DNA from 2 places in the Nakamurella alba genome. Region 1 is predicted to be linked to the other one. Evidence: riboswitches for the same ligand, from Rfam matches in the RefSeq annotation. Region 1 holds a riboswitch; the other holds the start of a gene.
The links. A riboswitch is a leader RNA that binds a small molecule or an ion and turns the genes downstream of it on or off. The one in region 1 is predicted to bind cyclic di-AMP.

Region 1 (7,478 bases):
CGAGGCCGAGCCGCCCGCGGACGTCCGCGCGGCCGGCCGGGTCCGGCCGGAAGTCCGGCGAGACCCCGGGCGGCAGGTATTCCAGCCGTGCCATCGGGCCGAGGGCGGCGGCGATCCGGCCGCGGGCGTACCGGCTGACGAAGGTGATCACGTCGACGGTGCCGCCGATCCGGCACAGCGCCTGCCGGGATCCCGGCAGCATCGACCAGCCCACCTCGTGCCCGTGGGTGCTGGCCACCGCGCGCCGGACACCGGCCCGGCGCAGCGCCGGGGTGAGCAGGGCCAGCGGCGCGGCGGCGCCGAACCAGACGGCGTCCAGCCGGTGCTCCTGCACGAGGGCCCGGGCCCGGCGCGCCACGGTCGGTACCGGCAGCATCAGCGAGGTGGGGTGCCGGACCACCCGAAACGGCTGCGCGGCGTCGAACTCCGCGGCGCCGTCCCAGGCCGGCGCGTAGACGACCAGGTCGTCGGCGGGCAACCGCACGGCGAGTGCGTGCACGTAGGACTGGATGCCGCCGGTGCGCGGCGGGAAGTCGTTGGTGACGAGCAGGGTGCGACGCACGGCCGCACCCCCTCTGCACTCTGCTCTAGCCGCGCGGCACCCGGTGGCCGGTGGCGTTCGGGCCGCCCTTCTCGACGGGCACGTAGATGATGCCCAGCGATTCGTCGGCCGCGCTGACCACCATGCCGTACCCGACGTAGATCGCGACGTGCGACACGGGCGAGTAGTAGGTGACGAGGTCGCCCGGTTGCAGCTGGTCCAGCGGGACCTCCGGGTAGTTGGCCTGCTCGTAGCTGACGCGGGGGATGTCGATGCCGGCGGTCGCCCACGCCCACTTGGTCAGGCCGGAGCAGTCGTAGGACTCGGGACCGTCGCAGGCGTAGCAGTAGCCGCCGCCGATCTTGGTGATCGCCGCGGCCGCGGCCTTCTGGCCGGCGGCGTCGCCGACCGGCTCCACGCTGGCGATGCCGGCGGCGGCCTGCGAGGCCTGGGCCATGCTCAGCATGGCGGCCTGCTCCACCGCGGACAGCCGGTTGTACAAGGTCCGGTACTTCGCGGCGGCGGCGTCCAGCGAGGTCTTGCGGGTGGCGGCGGTCGCGGCGGCGGCGTCCGCCTCCTTCTTCGCGGTCGCCGCAGTCTCGCTCGCGGTGGCGGCGCTCTGCTGGGCGGACACGGCGGCGACGGAGGCCTGCGCGGCCTTCTGCTTCGCGGCCAGCGCGGTCTGCATCACGGTGCGGTTGTCGGCGGCGACCTGCTCGAGGGAGGTGGCCTGCTCCAGGAAGTCGTCGGCGTTGTCCGCGGTGAGGATCAACGACATGGTGCCGGTGCTGGCGCCGCGGAAGCTGGCGCTGGCGAACTGGTCGAGCTGCGTCTGGTAGTCGACGACCGCGGCGGCGGCGGAGGCGGCATCGGCCTTGGCGGTGGCCGCGGCGGCGGTGGCCGTGGTCAGCGCGGTGGCGGCAGCGGTGGCGGTGGCGTCGGCGCGCTTCTGCTCCTCGCGGGCACCGTTGAGCGCCTCGGACGCGATCTCCGCCTGGCGGGACGCGACCTCCCAGGCCTGCTGCGCCTCCGAGGAGTTGGTGGGCTCCGCGGAGTTGGTGGGCTCGTCGGTCACCGGCACGGCGGAGGCCGCGGGTGCGGCGAGGGCGCCCAGCACGGACAGCAGTGCGATCGCGGCGGCGGTGCGCAGTGCTCCGGTGCGGGGATGGTGCTGGCGGACCTTGCGGCCTGGCGTCGCCACAGACGAAGTGCCTTTCTTCCCTGATGCGCCGCCTACCGGGTGAGCTGACGGATTCGGGCCGGAAGTTGCCCTACCCCCGCGCCGGCCGGACAGCGCCGCACGAAGCGGCACGACGGACGGTGGCGGGGATTCACCCCACGTACCTGGTTCCCCGGCTCGACCCCACCGACCAGGTGATCATGGCGGCGGGCTGTGTCGACTCGGCGGTGACCTCCGGGGCAACCGGACCTGGTTGCCCACTGCCGAAGGTCTCGATCAGATTACGAGAAGGACACGGGAAGGGCCACCCGGCGGAACGGACATTTCGTGCGGACGCATGCACTTCCCCGTCCGGCGTGCGGCGACGTTGCTTCGGTGTGACCGACCTCATGAAGTTTCACGCAGTTTCCTCCCACCCCCGGGACGGCATCGGTGTGACGAGCCGCAGCGGCGGGACCAGGCCGGACTCGGCCAGCACCCCGATGGCGGCACGCTCGTTCTCGTCCCACTCGACCCCCTCCGGCGGGGCACCCAGCAGCACCGTGATGACGCAGCCGGAACAGGCGCGGCCGCGGACCTCGCAGCGATCGCAATCGATGTGCATCTGACCTCCTGGACCTCCCCGCCCGGCGGGTCCGGGTGGATGCGGCCGAGGGTAGGAACGGGCACCGACAGTGCCGGTTCCCGCGCCGTCCGGTCAGGTCAGCAGGGCCAGCAGCACCGGCGCGCCGGCCGTGCGGGCACCCCGCGCGCGGGCACCGTCCATCACCTCGCGGTCCGAACTGATCACCACCACCACCCGGCCGGCCGGTTCGGCCGCGGCGAGGTCGCGCACCACGTCGTCGGCAAGCACCCCGGGCGGCGAGAACAGCACGCGCACACGGCGTCCCGGCATCTGCGGCACGGTGACCGCGGCCCCGTCGAACACCACGGTGACCTCGGCACCGGTGCGCGCAGCCAGCGCCCCGGCGGACCGGACCAGACGTTCCCGCTGCTGCACCAGGGTCAGGTCCGGGTAGCCGGACTTGGTGACGTTGTAGCCGTCGACGATCAGGTGCGCCGCCGGCAGACCGAGCCAGCGCAGCAGCCGCCCGGGATCCGCGGTGGTCTCCGCAGCGGGTGCACCGACACCCAGGTCGCGGCCGACGACATCCGCCGGGTCCGCGCCCCCGCCGAGCAGGTTCCACTCCCGGCGCAGTCCGCCGGCCGCCCCCTCGAGGGTGGTCAGCAGCAGGTCGAGCCGGCGATCGGCGGCGGCCCGGTCGTCCCGGCCCGCCTCCCGGGCGCGGCCCAGCGCCTGCTCCGCGCGGTCCGCGCGGTCGGCGGCCTGCTTCGCCCGCTTCTCCCAGCTGTCGGCCTCGGCGCGGGCGGTCTCCAGTCCGGCGGCGGTCGCCGCGGCGGATGCGGCCAGCTGCTGCTGCAGCGCCGCGACGGTGTCCTCGGCCGTCCGCAGCCGGGTGCCCTGGTCCCGCAGGCGCTGCCGCAGCCGGTCCAGTGCCTGCTCCTGGGTCTCGGTGCCGGTCCGCGCCGCCACCAGCCGGTCCCGCTCGGCGGAGACGGCCGACAGTTCGCGTTCCAACCGGCGCACCCGACGCGGCCACTCGTGCGGATCCCGGCCGGCGGCATCGGTGGTGGCCGGAACCGCGGCCAGCCGCTCGGCCAGATCGGGCAGCTTCTGCAGGTAGGCGCCGGCCGCCAGGTCCACCGGATCGGCCGGGTCGGTGACACCCGCTCCGGCCTGGGCGACCGCGGCCCGGAAGGCGGCGTCGGACTGCAGCGCCTCGGCCAGCGGGACCGCGCCGAGCCGGGCGCGCTTGCCCGGGGTGAACCGGGCGACCCGGGCCAGCGATGCCGGCATCTGCGCGGGCGGCAGCCCGTCGAGCGCCCCGGCGGCCAGCTCCAGCAGCCGACCGCGCACCGCGGCGGGCAGCGCCGTCAGCTCGGGCAGGTCGGCCGGTTCCATGCCGACGATTCAACACGTCCGGCGGCCGTCCGGGTGCACTGTCGGTGCCCTCCCCTACCGTCCGCCCCGTGAGTCCCATCAGTCCCGTCCGTGACATCGAGGTCCAGGCCTCGTTCGACGAGCTCGACGACCCGTTGCGCGAGATCACCTTCGTGGTGGTCGATCTGGAGACGACGGGCGGTTCCGCGGTGACCGAGATGATCACCGAGATCGGCGCCGTCAAGGTGCGCGGCGGCGAGGTGCTGGGCGAGTTCGCCACCCTGGTCGACCCCGGCCGGGCGATCCCGCCGCAGATCACCATGCTCACCGGCATCTCCGACGCGATGGTGATGGATGCGCCGCGGATCGACGCCGTGCTGCCGGCGTTCCTCGAGTTCACCCGCGGCACCGTGCTGGTCGCGCACAACGCCCGGTTCGACATCGGCTTCCTGAAGGCGGCGTGCGCCCGCCAGGGGCTGCCCTGGCCCGGCAACGCCGTGCTGGACACGGTGCTGCTGGCCCGGCGCGCGCTGTCGAAGGACGAGGCGCCGAGCCTGCGGCTGGGAGCGCTGGCCCGGCTGTTCGGCGCCCGGACCACACCCGACCACCGGGCGTTGCACGACGCGCGGGCCACGGTGGACGTGCTGCACGCGCTGTTCGAGCGGCTCGGCGGCCTCGGCGTGCAGAGCCTGGCCGAACTGCAGGAGCTGGGCCGGGACGTCCGACCGGCCCAGCGCCGCAAACGGCACCTCGCCGACCACCTGCCGCAGGCCCCCGGGGTCTACCTGTTCCGCGGGCCCTCGGACGAGGTGCTCTACGTCGGCACGTCGAAGAACCTGCGGCGCCGGGTGCGGTCGTACTTCGGCGCCGGTGAGCTGCGTGGCCGGATCAAGCAGATGCTGACGCTGGCCGTCCGGGTCGACCATGTGGTGTGTGCGCACGGATTGGAGGCGAACGTCCGCGAGCAGCGGCTGATCGCCGCCCACCTGCCGCCGTACAACAAGCGCTCCCGGATGCCCGACAAGGTGAGCTGGGTGGTACTGACCCGGGAGACGTTCCCCCGGCTCTCCGTGGTCTCCACCCCGCCGCTGGTGGAGTCGGTGTGCCTCGGGCCGTTCGGCACCCGGCAGGCCGCGCAGAACGCCGTCGAGGCGCTGCAGGAGGTGGTCCGGATCCGGCGCTGCTCGGTCCGGCTGTCGCGCACCCCGAAGGGCACCCCGTGCGCGCTGGCCGAGCTGGACAAGTGCGGCGCGCCGTGCGCCGGGCGGGAGTCCGCGGAGGACTACGCCGGCCACCCGACGCGGATCGCCGACCTGGTGCGCGGCAGCTCCGACGAGGTGCTGGCCCGGCTGCGGGAGGAACTCGAGAGGCTGTCCGGGCAGGGACGTTTCGACCAGGCGGCACGGGTGCGGGACCGGCTGGCCGCCCTGGTCGACGCCGTCGACCGGCGACAGCGGCTCGGCGCCTTCGCCGCGATCGAGGAGATGGTGGCCGCGCAGCCGGACGGGCACGGCGGCTGGGACCTGGTGGTGATCCGGTTCGGCCGGCTGGTCGCGTCCGGCCGGGCCCGCCGCGGGATCGACCCGATGCCGGTGGTCGACCTGCTGCAGGCCTCGGCCGAAACCGCGTTGCCGGGCAACGGTCCGCTGCCCGGCGCCTCCGCCGAGGAGACCACCACCCTGTTGCGCTGGGTGGAGACCCCGGGCACCCGGCTGGTCCGCACCACCGCGCCCTGGTCCAGCCCGGCCCGGGCCGCCGGCCGGTGGCGGCCGTTCGCCGCCGCCGCGCACCTGGCGCGCAGCGACCTGCTGCGCCGGCCCTGGAGCTGAACTGCCCTGGAGCTGGACTACGCGCGCACCGCCGTGACCACGATGTTGTCGAGGTAGCTGCCGGCCGCCCGGTCGAACTCGCCGCCGCAGGTGACCAGGCGCAGCGTGTCGGTCGGGGTGGCACCGTAGACGGCGAAGGTCGGGAAGTCGTCCTTCGGGTACCGGTCGACGGCGGTGACCGTGTAGGTCGCGGTGCGCCCGTCCTGCAGGCCCACCGCCACGCTGTCACCGACCGCGGTGTCCCGGAGCCGGAAGAACACCGCCGGCCCGTCAAGGGAATCCACGTGCCCGAGGATCACCGTCGGCAGCCCGAACTGCCCCGGCCGGCCGCCGGTGGCGAACCAGCCCGCCCGCGAGTAGTCCTCCGGTGTCTGCGCCGTGCCGTCCGCCGCGATCCCGAGATCGATGAGCTGCTCGTCGATCCCGATGGACGGGACGGACACGGACACCGGGATCCCGGGCTGGGACGTGGGGGTGGTGGGCGTTGGCGTCGGGGTGGTCGGGGTCGGGATCGGCGTCGGGGAGGGCTTGGGAGCGGACGACGGGCTCGGGGACCGCGTGATGGTCGAGGATGTCGTCGCCTCGGGTGTTGTTGCTGTGAACGTGGTGCCGGTGGTCACTGCGGTCGCTGCAGTGTCGGCCGTCCCGGCGCACCCCGCGAGCGTCAGGAGGGCGGCGACGAGCAGCACCGCCCCGACGGGCCGGCGGGGGCCGGTCCGTCGGGGCGGCACGTCGGTGCGGCGCAGGGTCACTTGCCGGCGACGGCCTGTCGGCGGACCAGCACGGCGACACCGGCCATCAGCGCCAGGCCACCGGCCAGCGGGAGCGCCGGGAAGCCGCTCTCGTCGACCGCGGCATCGGCGACAGCCGTGCCACCGGCGCCGGTCTCGACGCCGCCCACCGGCACCGCGACCAACTGGCCGCGGACCGCGCCGGCCGGGTTGGCGGCCGTGTGGGTGTCGGTGAAGAACGCGGCCGGATCCGCCTCGATCTGCTTCAGGCTGAAGCCGTCACCGGTGTCGGCGCCGGTCGCCGCGTCCTTGACGCCGGTGGTGAACGGCGCCTGCATGCAGCCCTCGCTGCGGAACGAGCCGTCGGCCTGCTCGACCGGGTTCGGGAACGCCAGCCGCGGCGGGCCGGCCGAGCCGGCGTTGCCCTGGTGGATGTGCGTCGCCGTCCGGGCCGGGCTCTGGTACGGCGTCGTGATACCGGTGACGGTGATGTCGTAGCAGACGATCTCGAGATCGCTGTTGATCCGATAGTTGAAGGTCCCCATCGCGCCGGCAGTGCCCGGGGTGGGCACGTTGTCGGCGTTCACGACCATGTCGGGGGTGGCCATCGCGGTGAAGGCCGAGGTGAAGGTGGCCGGCGCGGCCACCTCCTCGTCGGCCGCGGCGGCGCTGCCGACCGGCCCGAACAGCAACGCACCGGCCGCGACCATCGCCGCTGCTGCTCCGAGCCGGGTCACTCGCTTCGTGGACATCTGCACTCCTCCTGCTGGCGAACGGTTGTCACCAGTGGATACGGGCGCCGCGCCCGGATGTTCAGATGTTCCTCAACTTTCGTGAGAAATGCTGTACCGCTCGGTCTTTCATACAACAGGCACGGTCAGAAGGTCGAGGTGAGCACCACGGCACCCTCGGCCGAGAGCACCTCGAAACCGGCCGCATCCGGCCGCAGCACCGCCGAGTTCAGGTTGCACTCCATCGAGTTCGACCCGGTCCCGACGAACTCGCCGGCCGGGGACCGGTCGCCGTCGGTGGTGACGATGCGCACCCGGTAGGCCTCCCCCGGCACGAAACCGGTCGCCGTCAGCTGGATCTCCACGCCCCAGGTGTGGTTGATCAGCTCGGCGGAGGCGTTCAGCGACGCCTGGTCGACCTGGACCGCGACCGGCTCGGTCGGCGGACCGGCCACCACCTCCGGCTGCGGCCGCAGTACCCAGCCCAGCACGCCGCCGACCAGCAGCACCGCCACCGCCGCGGC
Region 2 (7,478 bases), on a different contig from region 1:
ACTCGCGGCGTCGGTCGACGAGCTGGTCGACCGCTACCACCGCCCGCAGGCACCCGGCGCGCGCGGGCACCGCCTGGTGCTCGCCATGCACCCGACCCTGCGCGAGACCGGTGACGGTGCAGCTGTTTCCGGTCCGAAGGCCGTCCGCACGTCCGCACCACCGACCTGACGTCTCCCGCACCACCCGCAGCGATCCCCCCACATCACCGGCTGCGTTCCCCCGGAACCACCCACCGCGATTCCCCCACACCACCCACCGCACTGCCCACCGCACGGACCCCGAGGAGCACCCCATGACCGGCAAGCGTTTCGACATCGCCCGCACCTTCGACGTGGAGGGCACCCCTGAGCAGGTGTTCGACGCCGTGACCACGAACGTCGGCGGCTGGCTGTGGCCGATGGAGTTCGAGCCGCGGGTGGGTGGTGCCGCTGCGTTCGGCGGCGTGGTCACCGTCTGGGACCCGCCGCACCACTTCGTCACCCGGGTCGACGGCGAGGACGGTTGGTTCAACCAGCTCGAGCACGAGATCTCCGCCCGCCCGGGCGGCGCGACCGTCCGCTACGTGCACAGCGGGGTGATCACCGAGGACTGGGACACCCAGTACGACGGCGCCGACCAGCACACCGACTTCTACCTGCACACGCTCCGCCAGTACGTCCAGCACTTCGCCGGCCGCACCGTCAGCTACTCGGAGGCGACGGCTCCCGCCTCCTCGCAGAACCCGGAAGGACTGCGCACCCTGCTGCTCGCCCTGGGGATCGGGGACGGGGTGCAGCAGGGCGACCGGATCCAACTCGCGCTGCCGGCGGTCGGCGTGGTCGTCGATGTCGAGGTCGACCACCGGAACCACGCCTTCATCGGCCTGCGCACCGACGACGCGCTCATCCGCATCTTCGGCCGCAACTTCTTCGGCGCCCCGGTCGCCGTCACCGTCCACCGCTTCCCGGACGCCGATGCCGACGGCCCGACCGCCGAGGCCGTCAGCGCGGCCTGGCAGCAGCGTCTGGACGAGATCTACGCCTGAGGTTGCGTCGGGTCGGACTGTTCACATCCACCCGCGCGGACGGCGAGGATTTCCGCTCCTTGGTGTTTCATGGGAGCCATGACCAGCCCTGAACACCCCCGTGACGAGGGATCCATCGCCGACACCCAGATGTTCCGTCGGTTCGTCGAGGAGGAGGAGCCGGTACGGAACGGGATGCCGGGCTGGGCCTGGCCGGTCATCATCTGCGCGCTCGTCGCCTGCGCCGCGCTGATCGTGGTCCTCGTCACCCGCTGACCTTCGTCGGTCCTGCCGGCCCTGTCCGGTCGGCTCGTCCGGGGCGTTCCCGCTGGAACGCCCCGGACTTTCGTGTGTGCGGGCACCGGCGGATCCGCCAGGTCGTCCGCGCGCCGTCACCGGTCGGGTGCCGGCCGCCGGATGTCGCTCCCTCCGCTCCGCCGTCGATCCGGTCCGAGATCCGGCCGGTTCCCGCTGGTCCCTGACCCGGGGGCCGGCATCCAGTCCCGGGAGAATCCGGGACCGTTTCCATCGGTGGGCGGTGGAAACGGTCCCTGATCCCGAGCCCGGGGCCACTCGGGCGGAGCAGGTGCGCGACATCAGGCGACTCTCCCGCTGGTACATCCCCGGGGGCCCACGCCGACGTGCCCGCAGGAATCGCGGGCCCACCTTTCCACCGGTGGGCGAGGTGAAACGGTCCCCGACCCGGCCCGCCAGCCGCACAGTCGGCCCGCCGGATCAGCCGGCGCCGGCCCCCCGGCGGCGGAACACATGCCCACAACGCCGAAGAGCCCGCCCCGGATCAGGGGCGGGCTCTTCGAGAAGCAGTGAGGATCAGCGCGGGACGCGGTGTCCGGTCGGGTTCGGGCCCGCACCGTCGACCGGCACCAGCACGACACCGACGCTGTAGGTGGCGGCGCTGACGACCATGCCGTCGCCGACGTAGATCGCGACGTGGCTCACCGGGCTGTAGTAGGTGACCAGGTCACCGGGCTGCAGCTGGTCCAGCGGCACCGACGGCAGCTCGGCCTGCAGGTAGCTGGCCCGCGGGATCCCGATGCCGGCCTGGCCCCACGCCCAGGTGGTCAGACCCGAGCAGTCGAAGGCGTCCGGGCCGTCACAGGCGTAGCAGTAGCCGGCGCCGACCTTGGTCAGCGCCGCCTGCGCGGCGATCTGGCCGAGCTGGTCGCCACCGGACACGGCCGGCGGGGCGGCCGCCTCGGTGGTGGGCGCCGGTTCTTCGGCGGGCGGGGCCGCCTCGGAGACAGGCGCCTCGGAGGCCGGCGCCACCAGGGTGTCGGCCTCGGCCGCGGCGCTGGTGGACGGCGCGGCGGCGGCAGCAGCGGCGGCTTCGCGGGCGGCGGCCTCCTCGGCGGCGGCCTGCTGCGCGGCAAGCGCGGCGGCCCGGGCCTCGGACTCCCGACGGGCCTGCTCGGCGGCACGCTCCGCGGCCAGCCGCTCCTCCTCCGACAGCTTGTCGTAGAGGGCCTTGGCGTCGGAGACCGCAGTGTCCATGGCGGTCTTCTTGGCGGCGGCCTCGGTCTCGGCCTTGGTGGCGGCCTCGGCGGCGGTGGCCGCCTCGGTCGCGGCCTGGGTCGCGGTCACCGCGGCGGACGCGGCCTTGGTGGACTCGGTCGCGGCGTCGGCCTTCGCCTGCAGCGCGGTGTCCATCGTGGCGTGGGTGTCGGCGGCGACCCGCTCGACGGCGGTGGCCTGGTCGAGGAAGTCCTCGGCGGAGTCGGCGGTGAGCAGCAGGCTCATCGTCCCGGTCCGCGCGCCGCGGAAGGTGGCGCTGGCGAACTGGTCGAGATCCGACTGGTAGCTCTTGGCGGTTGCGGCGGCCTTCTCGGCGGTGGTCTTCGCGGTGCCGGCGGCCTTCTCGGCGGCGACCTGGGCGGCGGCGGCCTTCTTCGAGGCGGCGTCCGCGTCGGCCTTGGCCTGCTTCGCGCCGTTGAGCGCCTCGGCGGAGATCTCGGCCTGGCGCTGCGACTCCTCCCAGGCCGTCTTCGCCTCGGAGGCGGTGCCCGGCTCGTCGGTGCCGACCGGGTCCGCGGCGGCCGGCAGCGCGCCGATCAGCCCGAACAGCGTTGTCGCGGCCACGCCCAGAGCAAGTGCCCGCAGACCTCGCGGGCGGCGCCGAAGTTCCGGCGTCGATGCATGTGTCGCCAAGACGGCGAAACCCTTCTTCCTTGCCGCCTACCGGGTTAGCTGACGGATTCGGGCCAGGAAGTGGCCCTACCCCCGACCTCCGCGAAGGCGCGTAGCTCAGGGGATTCACCCCAGTGGAACCTTGGGTTCCCGGCTCGACTCCCCGACGGCGTCGACTCGGCGGTGACCTCCCGATCCCCGACCGGCGATCCAACTGAAGGTCTCGGTCAGATTACGAGACGGACACTGATGTGTCTAGCTGAGGTCTCAACTGTGTAGCGGCTGTCAGCTGCGGCTGTCGACTCCCGGACCCGGGCAGGAGCGCCGGAGGACCCACGGCGCACGATTCGGACCAAGAATGGCCTATCGGACACCCCCAGGTCCACTTCGGAGCTGATGGTTCACACCGATCACACAGCGACAAGGCCGTCGGCCGCACCCACCCGACCGCATCGACGCCGCAGCGTTGCGCCGGGCGGGTTTCGTTGCGCCGACCGGGTCGACTTCCTGATCCACGATCCGCGCCTCGTCACCCTGAGGTGGTGGCCGGTCCCGAGAAGAGTGCCCGACAGGTCGGCGAACGGCGGGGCCGGATCAGGCCGCCGGTGCGACCCGGAGGATCTCGTCCCGTCCGCCCCCGTTGGAGGTCGTGACGTACAGCGCCCCGTCCGGGCCGCTCTGCACGGTGCGCAGCCGGCCATGGGTGCCGGACAGCTCGGCGATGGTCGAGGTCCCGCGGACCGCCCCGGCGCGGTCGATCCGGAAGACCTGCAGCGACTCGCCGCCCAGTGCCGCGACGGCCAGCGCGCCGTCGAGCTCACCCCACTGCGGTCCGTCGATCCACGTCGCACCGGACCAACCCGCCGTCGTGGCGCCGCTGGTCGCGACCGCCTCCTGCACCTGACCCAGGGCCGGGTCGGTCATCGGTACCGATTCGTCGTAGCCGGGCCCGTCGACCGGGACCGGGTCGTACCCGAAGTTGCCGCCGGAGACCGGGGCGTTGATCTCGTCCTCGACACCGGCGCCGTGCTCCACCGTCCAGACCTGCCCGGTTCCCGGCCGCAGCGCGAGTCCCTGCACGTTCCGGTGGCCGTAGCTGAAGACCAGGCGGGTGGCCGGGTCGTCCGACTCGAGGAACGGGTTGTCCGGCGCCGGCGCCCCGGAGGTGGTGACCCGCAGGATCTTGCCGTTGAGGGCGCCGAGGTCCTGCGGGTGACTGCCGACCGCCGCGTCGCCGGTGCCGATCACCAACGTGCCCCGTTGGTCGAACCGCAGTCGGCAGCCGCCGTGCCGTCCGGTGGTGATGTCGATCCCGGTGACCACCGGATCCGGCACCCGCACCGCCCGGGTGTAGCCGGCATCGAGGGTCCACGCGACCACCCGGACGTCCCGCACCCCGCCGAGGTGTCCCATGCAGGTGTAGACGGTCCGGTTCGACGCGAAGCTCGGATCGACGACCATGCCCATCAGCCCGGTCTCGCCCGCCACCCAGAGGTCGGACAGGTCCGCCTCGATCCGCACCAGTTCGCCGTCCGGGCGCAGCGCCGAGAACCCTCCCCCGCGTTCGTCGAACAACATCGTCCCGTCGGGGGTGAACGTGACGTCCCACGGGATGTCGAGGCCGGACACCAGGGTGCGCACCTCGACTCCACCCCGGCCGGACGGGGTCGGGGTGGGGACGGGGGTCACCTCCGACGCGCTGCCCGGGCTGCTGGACCCGGGTGTCGGGGACGGCGCCGACGGCGATGGGGTGCCGGCGGCCGGCGGTTGCACAGCGGCCGGGGTGGCCCCCGAGGTGCACGCTGCGAGCACGACACCCAGCAGCACCAGCGGCACGGTCCACCCCGTGCGACGCCCCGGTCCCACGGCCATGGGTCGCACCGTACCCAGCGGAGGCGCCGCGCGGCAGAATGTTCGGTGTGACGGACGACCGGGTTGCCGAAGCGGTGCAGCAGCTGTATGCGGCACCGCTCGACCGATTCCTGCCGTTACGTACCGAATTGGCGAAAGATGCCCGGACGTCGAAAGATCGGGAGGCGGCCACCGCGATCGCCGCGCTGCGCAAGCCGACTCGCCCTGCACATGCACTGAACCTGTTGGCCCGCACGGCTCCTGATGCGATCGACGATCTCCTGCAGCTCGGTCAGGAGCTGCGCAGTGCGCAACGCTCCGCCGACGGGCCGCTGCTGCGCGAGCTGGGTGCCCGCCGCCGCGAGTTGGTCGCAGAGCTCATCGGCCTGGCGGTGGAGGCGGCCGACTGGCCCGACGCCACGCCGGCGGTCCGCGACGAGATCGGCACCACGCTGAACGGCGCGCTCGGCGACGACCAGCTCGCCACCGGCCTGCGCACCGGCACCCTGCAGCGCCCCGGCAGCTGGGACGGCTTCGGCCCCGACATCTCCCCGCAGCTCACCCTGATCCGGGGCGGTGCCGACACACCGGGCCCGTCGGTGCAGCAGGACCGGGACCGCAAGCAGCGCAAGGCGGATCGCGCCGCCGAGGACCACCGGCGGCGCGGCGTCGCCGCACGCGAACGGGAGCGGGTGGCCGCGGCACAGGAGGCCGACCGGGTCGGCAGGCACAAGGCACGCTTGGCATCCGCGACCGAGACGCTGGAGAAGGCGCGGGCCGCGGAGCAGACCGCCACTTCCGCCCTGGATGACGCCCAGCTCGAGATCACCGTGCTGGAGAAGCGTCTGGCGACGCTGAAGTCCGAGATGACCGACCACCGGAAGCTGCTGGCCCGGGCCGGCGCAGCCGTGCAGAAGGCCGAACGCGAGGTGGAGCGGATCGAGCGGCAGGGGTCCTGAGTCCGCCGCTCATTCCACCCAGGGCACGGCCGAGCCCCCGAGGCCCAGCACCGTGCCGCCGAGCCGCCGTCCCGGATCGGCCGGGGTCACCACGCAGGTGGCCAGCGAGTTGCGGCTGTGCGTCAGACCCTGCTCCGGGCGATCGGCGCCGCCGAAACCGTAGGCCAGCGCTCTGATCTCGAGCTGCCCGCCACGGGTCGGGTCGTCTGCGACGGTGAGGATCCGGGCCAGTGCCAGGCAGTCCGCGTCCAGCACCGCCTGGGTGACGGCCTCGTCGGCGGTCGACCGGTTGCCGAGCGTCTCCAACCCGTGCGGGACGGCGCAGCTGATGGTGCCCGACTCCAGCAGGTCCTCGGCCGAGGCGGCGCAGAGTGCGAACGGCGACGGCGGCCGCCCGCCGGCGAAGGCGTTCCGCACCGACCCGGAGTAGCGCAGCGTCTGCGACGTCGACGCCGGCGGGCGGACCGCGCAGCCGACCCAGCGCTGCCCCGCGGCGCGCTGGCCGGGATCCGGCCCGAACACCACGGTCCCGGCGGCCAGCCGCACCACCCACCCGTCGACCCGGTACACGCTGGCCGGCAGTCCGAGATAGCCGGTGAGATCGGCCCAGCACGGCAGCGGGTCGACCGAGATGTCGTGCACACCGACGATCTCGCCGATCTGGCCGCCGTCGCACGGTCCCACCCGCGCCGACGGGTACGGCTGCCGGCCGCTCGGCGACAGGTCGAGCAGGCACTGACCGGCGGCCGGCCGCGGCGCGGGCGGTGCGAGAGTCGCCGTGCCCTGCACCCGACGGCCGAGCACCCCGGGGACCACCAGCGCGGCGAGCAGCACGAGTGCCACCACGGTCACCCCGATGCGCCGCCGGTCCATCCTGCCGAGGATAGGCCTCGGCGGCGCCGACCAGCAGTGCACCGGACGTCGGATCCCCGTCGACGATCCGACAGGCACCGCCCGCCCGGTGCGGGCTCACCGCCTGCATCGCCGGCATGCAACGGCCCGGCCGCAGGTTGCCTGGCGCCGGACCACCCGGCCCGGGGGCAGCTCAGCTGTCGAACTGCGCTGCCACCCAACCGATCCCGTCGGTGAGCGCATCACCTTCGGCCGGACCGTCGCTGCCGACGGCGTAGCGGATCGGCGTCGGCGGGGCATCGATGATCGGCGCCGCGGCCCGCCACGCCTGCTCGAGCCCGGCACCGGTGGTGAAGAGGCTGCGGTCGCCCAAGGTCACGTCGTGCAGCAGTGCGACATAGGGCGGCAGCGGGTCCGAGTCGGGCACGTCGTCCAGCGACAGCCGCATGGTCTGGCGGACGGTGTCCAGCCCGGGCCCGGGCTTCTTCAGCACGAGCGACAGCTCGATCTCCCCGTCGCCGGCGAGGGAGAAGCTCAGCTCGCCGGCGTGCAGCGGGACCCCGTCCAGCGGCCCGTCCGGCTCCTTGAGGATCAACGTGACCCGTTGCTCCGACTTCGCCAGCTGCTTGCCGCTGCGCAGCACGAACGGGACGTCGCGCCAGCGGTC

Region 2: another riboswitch for cyclic di-AMP. It lies ahead of GIS00_RS29010 (C40 family peptidase); the one in region 1 lies ahead of GIS00_RS29215 (C40 family peptidase).

What each region holds. Positions count from the first base shown of each region.
Region 1 is NZ_WLYK01000018.1:57,570-65,047, reverse strand. Features, by position in the region: gene GIS00_RS25870 (glycosyltransferase family 4 protein) at 1-562, opposite strand, end outside; gene GIS00_RS29215 (C40 family peptidase) at 588-1,742, opposite strand; cyclic di-AMP (ydaO/yuaA leader) riboswitch at 1,756-1,928, opposite strand; gene GIS00_RS25855 (hypothetical protein) at 2,119-2,325, opposite strand; gene GIS00_RS25850 (NYN domain-containing protein) at 2,419-3,684, opposite strand; gene GIS00_RS25845 (DEDD exonuclease domain-containing protein) at 3,753-5,492, shown strand; gene GIS00_RS25840 (class F sortase) at 5,510-5,935, opposite strand; gene GIS00_RS25835 (CHRD domain-containing protein) at 6,241-6,975, opposite strand; gene GIS00_RS25830 (anti-sigma factor family protein) at 7,101-7,478, opposite strand, start outside.
Region 2 is NZ_WLYK01000005.1:675,034-682,511, reverse strand. Features, by position in the region: gene GIS00_RS15130 (ArsR/SmtB family transcription factor) at 1-169, shown strand, start outside; gene GIS00_RS15125 (SRPBCC family protein) at 294-1,025, shown strand; gene GIS00_RS15120 (hypothetical protein) at 1,104-1,280, shown strand; gene GIS00_RS29010 (C40 family peptidase) at 1,836-3,101, opposite strand; cyclic di-AMP (ydaO/yuaA leader) riboswitch at 3,180-3,342, opposite strand; gene GIS00_RS15110 (PQQ-dependent sugar dehydrogenase) at 3,744-5,021, opposite strand; gene GIS00_RS15105 (hypothetical protein) at 5,069-5,959, shown strand; gene GIS00_RS15100 (hypothetical protein) at 5,969-6,832, opposite strand; gene GIS00_RS15095 (glucose-6-phosphate dehydrogenase) at 7,005-7,478, opposite strand, start outside.